One region of the Enterococcus sp. S86.2 genome, then DNA from elsewhere that is predicted to be linked to it. Evidence: predicted binding sites of a transcription regulator. Region 1 holds the regulator's gene; each other region holds the start of a gene.
The links. The regulator NrdR, encoded in region 1, represses ribonucleotide reductase genes. The targets are predictions, from matches to a motif close to ACACNATATATNGTGT.
Positions count from the first base shown of each region.

Region 1 (2,275 bases):
GTGTGTCGCTGTCGTAATTTAAGACAACTGCTTTTTTTTCCGGTAAAAGATCTTGACTTTGTTTATAAACGACGTTTTTTAATTTTCGTACATCAATTGTGCCATCGGTTAAAGATACAGCTTCAGCCATTAAATTTGTCAATTGCAGTTCATCGTAACCAAACATCTCATGATATAGCGTAAGACTATCTTTTAAGGTGTCTGTTATTTGGGTTGGATTAATAAATTTTTTGGTAGCTAAATCTCGTAATAAAGTCCAGTTCAACTGATTTTCAGCTAGCGGTAACTGCGCCACATCCTGCGGTGCCTTTTTTACGACCGCTTCAATAACTGGTTGATTGGCTTGGTATTCATTTTGAGAAAAACTATATACCGAACCAAACTTTGTCGTTACATCTTGATAACCAGCCGTATTGACACTTTCCGGCTTAAAGCGTCGATTTAATTGTCGAAACTTATTTTGCCCTACTTTTACTACAAGTAAAAAAGACATTAATTCATCTGCCAAAAAGTCTTGAGGAGTTAACGGCTCCATTAAGACATATAAAAAACGAACTTCGGGTTGTTCCCTGTAGTAAGTTTTTAACAATCCGATACCTTCTAGGCGTTTTTTGGCTGCCTTCAGTGCTGATAATCCCATATCTAAGGCATTGAGCAACTCCAAATGGGTATAATTTTCTTGTGTATCTTCAAAATCTTGTAATAAGCAAAAATATAAAGCTAGCGCATCGGCCCCAATAATCGGCTGATACAAATTAACTAAAGACTTCTCTGCGTCACGAGTTAAGGGCAAACTTTTTTTCACTTCATAAATTGCTTTTGGTTGTAAGTTGGCTTCATAGGCATATTCCAAAAAAATGCAGCCTCCAATTTTATTCTGTTGTGTCCTTGCCATTTGCTTTGGCGACAATATCTTGTAATTCTTTTAAGAAAACCGACATATCTTTGAACTGACGATAAACACTGGCAAAGCGAATATAGGCGATTTCATCCACATCCACTAAATCCTCCATCACATATTCACCAATTAAAGTCGTCGATACTTCATTTTCACCTAAAGAGCGGACACGATTTTCCACATGATCCACGATTTGCTCCATTTGCTCCATTGCAACAGGCCGTTTTTCTGCCGAACGGATTAACCCACGTAAAATTTTTTCACGGTTGAATTCTTCTCGTTCACCATTTTTCTTGATAACCAATAAAGGTGCTGCTTCTATTTTTTCAAAGGTCGTAAAACGAAAGCCGCAGTTTTCACATTCTCTTCTTCTTCGAATCGTACGCCCATCATCGGTTTGACGACTATCAACAACTCGGGAACTATTATGGTGACATTTGGGACAACGCATCTTCTCACCTCATTTAATTTCTAGGAATTTTGCTTATATTATAACAGAAAAAAATTGTGTTGTATTGTCTTGTACCTAAGAAAAGACTGTGTTTGTCTGCTTTTGAATGAATAATTTAAAAAACTATCACATTTCAGTGCCAAATTAACGCCTGACAATTTATTAAAAAACGTTGGTGCATAGAATGTGTGATAAAAAAAGCTTTATGGGCTCATCTTTGTAAACTGATCTATTTTTTGTGGCAATCTTACTTTTTCTAGCAAAAAAGCTTCAGGATTATTTATCCCAAAGCTTTCAGACTTATTCATTATAAAAACTCATGATTCATTTTTGAAATGAACAGCTAACCAATTTAATACTTGCTGAACTGTTTTTGCTTTACTGCCGGTATTATCAAAAACGGTATCGGCTAATTTCTTTTTTTCGATTAGCGGCATTTGGCTTTTTATCTTAACTTCTGCTGTTTTTTCATCAATCAAATCGCGGGCCATCAATCTTTTTTTTTGCTCTAAAAAGTCCACATAAACTACGGCAACTTCATCCATGTAATGATCGTAATGACCTTCATACATCAAAGGGATATCTGCCACGACTAATGGACTTATCTTTTTACCAGCTACAATCTCAGCTTTAATTTGCTGCCGCAAATAAGGATTCATTAATTTATCAAGTTGTTGTCGTTTCTTGTCATCTTGAAAGATGAGCGCCCCTAATTTTTTGCGATTTAGTTTTCCGTCAGCTTGTATCATCTCTAAACCAAAAGTAGCTGCGATTTCTGCCAGTGCAGGTTGCCCAGGGGCAACAATCTTTCTCGCTACGACATCCCCGTCGACCACGGGAAAGCCCTTTTCTTTAAAGATATTCACAACTGTACTTTTGCCACTGGCAATGCCACCAGTAATGCCTAAAACAAAACTCATCTTCAT
Region 1 is NZ_CM206813.1:1,651,470-1,653,744, forward strand. It holds gene AC6R0T_RS07690 (DnaD domain protein) at 1-853, opposite strand, end outside; gene nrdR (transcriptional regulator NrdR) at 873-1,349, opposite strand; gene coaE (dephospho-CoA kinase) at 1,667-2,269, opposite strand; gene mutM (DNA-formamidopyrimidine glycosylase) at 2,275-2,275, opposite strand, start outside.

Region 2 (2,275 bases), 460 kb from region 1:
CCCCTGCACCTTGTCGTTGCCCCAATTGATTCGAGTAGCTAAAGGAATCTTCAAATAATTTCATAACCGGCATTACACCACTTGCAGCACCCTCATAGCCTTTAATTGGCGCTCCGGCTTCCCGCAAGTTGGATAATGTAATCCCGACTCCTCCGCCAATTCGAGAAAGTTGCAATGCAGAATTTAAGCCGCGGCCGATTGAATTCATATCATCGGTAATTTGAATTAGAAAACAAGACACTAATTCTCCTCGGCGTTTGCGTCCTGCGTTCAAAAAAGAAGGCGTTGCGGGTTGATAACGTTGATGAATCATTTCATCGGCTAAAGTTAACGCCAACTCTTCATCGCCCGCAGCAAAATACAAGGCGTTAATTGCGACACGATCCTCGTAATTTTCTAAATAAAAAGCACCATCATTGGTTTTTAAGGCATATTGCGAATAAAATTTATAGGCTGCCATAAACGATTTGAAGGTGAAGTTTTGGGCTAATAAAAAGTCGTATAATTTTGTAAGAAATGCAGCAGAATAATGTGTTAGAAACTCTGCTTCCAAATAATCTTGCGCTACAAGATATTCCAGTTTTTCATTAAATGTAGCGAATTGCTTGGTATTTGGTAACACATTTTCCTTGAAAAAAGCTTGCAGAGCTTCTTGATCTTTGTTTAATGGAATTTGACCATTAACAGGGCGATTGATTTCGTTATTTAGTTTGTAGTAACTAACATCTTTTAACTCTTTTAAACTCATGGAAGGACCAACTTTCTTTTTTTTAAGCTCTAAAAAATAAAAAAATGCGAAAAAAAGGAGGTGTCCCCGTAAATTGCAAAATACGCTTGTATAACTGGTAAAAATAATTTTCCACTATTTGTAAAATAAAATCTGCCAGTTAGACTGCTGCTATTTTGTCTAGGATACAACCTCGGTTAAATGCGTTTAAGAAGCAAGACTACGTAATTGGTCCGGTCTAAAACCGATGATTGTTGTTTCACCAGCAGTTGTTACCGGCACACTTTTGAAACCTTGTTCTTTTAGAAAGTTCAATGCGTTTGGCTCTTCATCTATGTTAACTTCTTTAAAACTGACATGATTCTCAGTTAAAAAGCGTTTTGTCATTTTACATTGCATGCAGTTGTTTTTTGAAAATAATGTAATCGTCATGATAATGCCCCCTTAATTCTTTATATTCTCAGTATAGAGAAGTAAAACTAAAAGTCAAACGAAAAACACTAGATATTGTGTTTTGTAATAATAAACACACTATACATTGTGGTTTCGGGGTAGACAAGTTGAAAAGATAGCAGAAGGACAAGTTTTCTTTTCTATTTTCATGATGAGAATAGAAAATGGTCTAGTTCTAAATTAGAATAATTATTAATATGTGAAAAATATTACAATATTTTAAATTTGATTGACTTTGCTAGCGGTAGACCTTATTCTAAATGAGAATAATTATCAGTCGCAATTGATTCCTGTCAGTAAAGGAGTATTCATGAAAAAATTAGCAGAAGTTGCACCCAATCAAACCTTTGTTGTGAAAGAAGTAACAGCGCAAGCAGAAGTTCAAAAGCATTTACAAAACTTAGGATTGTTGCCAGGCAGTCATGTTGTGTTGTTAAAAAGTAAAGGTCAAGACGGAATTGTCCTAGTTCAAAATGCGCGCCTAGCTTTAGACCAGAGTTTATTAGAAGCAATTATCGTCGAGCCAGCTGCAAAAAAGAAGAAGTCTTATCTTTAGATCAATTAGCAGTAGGAGATAAAGGCAAAGTTATTAAAATATTTGGCGAAGGTGCGGTCAAACGCCGCTTAATGGATATGGGCTTGACTAAAAATGTTGTGATAACGGTCCGTAAATTAGCACCATTAGGCGATCCCATTGAAATTAATTTGCGTGGCTATGAATTATCTTTAAGAAAAAGTGAAGCAGAGTATATTTTAGTGGAGTTAAAAAAGGAGGGATAGTATGGAAAACTTGCAATTTGCTTTAGCGGGGAATCCCAATAGTGGGAAAACAAGTACATTTAACCAATTAACAGGTTCCATGCAATCCGTGGGAAATTGGCCGGGGGTTACTGTTGAGCGTAAATCCGGTACATTAAAGAAACAAAAAAATATTACCATTCAAGATTTGCCTGGGATTTATTCTTTATCTCCTTATACTCCAGAAGAAATTGTTGCCAGAGATTATTTATTAACAGGTTCACCTAATACGATCATCAATATTGTTGATGCGACTAATTTGGAACGTAATTTATATCTAACGACGCAGCTTATGGA
Region 2 is NZ_CM206813.1:2,113,408-2,115,682, reverse strand. It holds gene nrdE (class 1b ribonucleoside-diphosphate reductase subunit alpha) at 1-748, opposite strand, end outside; gene nrdH (glutaredoxin-like protein NrdH) at 935-1,159, opposite strand; partial or broken gene AC6R0T_RS10010 (FeoA family protein) at 1,491-1,960, shown strand; gene feoB (ferrous iron transport protein B) at 1,962-2,275, shown strand, end outside.
Region 2: the regulator NrdR is predicted to act here: its motif matches at 1,225-1,240, upstream of nrdH (glutaredoxin-like protein NrdH).

Region 3 (2,275 bases), 670 kb from region 1:
CGATATTGGTGTGTGCCCGGGCACTTCCTTTAAGCATATTGATAAACTCCTAATTCTTGAATCCAAGTTGCTTTGGCACCTTGGTTAGTTAAAGCGGTCGTAATTTTTTTGGCGGTACTGTAATCTGAAGCTAGGGCGATCATGCAGCCACCCTTACCACCACCAGTTAGTTTAGCGCCTAGTGCACCATTTTGATTGGCCACCATAATTAAATTATCCAATGTTTGATCGCTTACTTGTAGGGCGGCTAAATTTTTTTGGGCAGCATTCATTAGTTCTCCCAGATACGCGGCTTGATTATTTAAAATAGCCTTTTTAGCTTTTAAAGTTAAGTCTCCTAGCTCATTAATTAAATGACCAGTAGTCTTATTATCTTGTTCAAAACGTTGCGCTACTGCTTTAACAGTTTGGCGGGTTTTGCCTTTAACACCGGTATCTGCCACAATTAAAAAGCCACTGATGTTGATAGGAAAAGTCTCAAAAGCTGCGCCTTTTTGAAATAAAATCGGTTCATCACCGGCTGTGGCTGCAGCATCAATGCCACTTGGATTCCCATGGGAAATTTTCTCAGCATAATTTACATAGGTTAATAAAAGCTCATGGCTTAGGGGTAAATTTTGCCAATCAAAAAATGCCCGGGTAATGGCTACCGCAACAGCAGCGCTTGATCCCATTCCTCTTTCAGCGGGAATGGTACTAGAAATTGTAATTTGTACTGGTGGCGTAGAAAAGTCATGACGCAATTGGTGAATGAGTGTTTTAATATTTTCCAGACTTTTTGGTGCCTTCGCTAAGGGACCGACAAAATAACCCGAACGTAATACGTCGTAAATGTGGTCGGTTATTTCAGCTGTGACATGGGTCGGTTGGAAAGGAAAAGCGATGGCGGGTTTTCCATAGACAACAGAATGTTCCCCCATCAAAATAATTTTTCCATTGGCATTACCTTCACCACTGGATTTCATGCAAATGCCTCATTTCTTTTTATATTTAAATAAAACAAAATATGTACTGCTTGTCCATTCTACTAAAAATTAAGCGAATCGTTAAGGGTTTATGAAAAATTTCAACGCTTTTCAATTTTTTCTTAAGAGATTTTTTTAACTTCTTTTTTTAAAATCATTGCATTTATAAAGGTAAACTATAGAAAGCTATTTTTTTGTCAGTCAAATAATTTTTTTCACTCAGGTGGCTTGTTCTAATTTTTAAGCCATATTGGTAGCGGATTTTATCAAAATAGTACCTGTTTTTGTGAGTACTTTCTTATTTGACGCAACAAGATGTTGTGGGGTATAGTGTGTCAGGTAGAGAAAAAACACAATATTTAGTGATAGGTGAGTTGGAGGTCCATGAGTGTGATTGTATTAGCAGGTACCATTGGCGCAGGTAAATCAAGTTTAACAGAAATGATTGCCAATCATTTAAACAGCGAAGCATTTTATGAATCAGTTGATGATAATGAAGTATTGCCCTTATTTTATCAAGATCCCAATAAATATGCTTTTTTATTGCAAATTTACTTTTTGAATAAACGATTTGATAGTATAAAAAAAGCATTGCAACACGAAGACAATGTTTTGGATCGTTCGATCTATGAAGATTCTTTATTATTTCATTTAAATGCTGATTTGGGTCGGGCAACTGCCACAGAAGTACAAGTGTACGATGAATTGTTGGCCAATATGATGCAAGAATTGCCATTTGCCGCTCAAAAAAAGCATCCTGATTTATTGGTTCACATCAAAGTGTCCTTTGAAACGATGTTAGCGCGAATTAAAAAACGTGGTCGCGAGTTTGAACAATTGGAATATGATCCAAGTCTTTACGATTATTATCAAGAATTAAATCGTCGTTATGATGCGTGGTTTGAAAACTATCACGAGAGTCCCAAATTACAAATTGATGGCGATCTGTTGAATTTCGTGGAAGATGAAGTAGCGGCAAAAGAAGTTATCCAACTGATTGATGACAAGTTGGCAGAAATTCGCCAATTAGAATTTATCGGCTAAAAAGTAAAACGCTGGAATCCAGGCTTATGAATAGGGATTCCAGCGTTTTTTGTTATAATTGAAGATAGAAAATCAAATGAGGTGGAATATGGAACATAAAAGAGAATTTAATCAAGGCGCCTCTTATTGGGTCCAAGTCGATAATCACAGTGTCACCACTTTAAGTGAATTACAAGAAAAGTACCAGTTAAGTGATGAGATGCTGACATATTCTTTAGATAAAAACGAACGCGCGCGGGTAGAATATGATCCCGAAGAACATGCTT
Region 3 is NZ_CM206813.1:2,317,035-2,319,309, reverse strand. It holds gene mvaD (diphosphomevalonate decarboxylase) at 1-37, opposite strand, end outside; gene mvk (mevalonate kinase) at 30-965, opposite strand; gene AC6R0T_RS11005 (deoxynucleoside kinase) at 1,350-2,009, shown strand; gene AC6R0T_RS11000 (magnesium transporter CorA family protein) at 2,098-2,275, shown strand, end outside.
Region 3: the regulator NrdR is predicted to act here: its motif matches at 1,274-1,289, upstream of AC6R0T_RS11005 (deoxynucleoside kinase).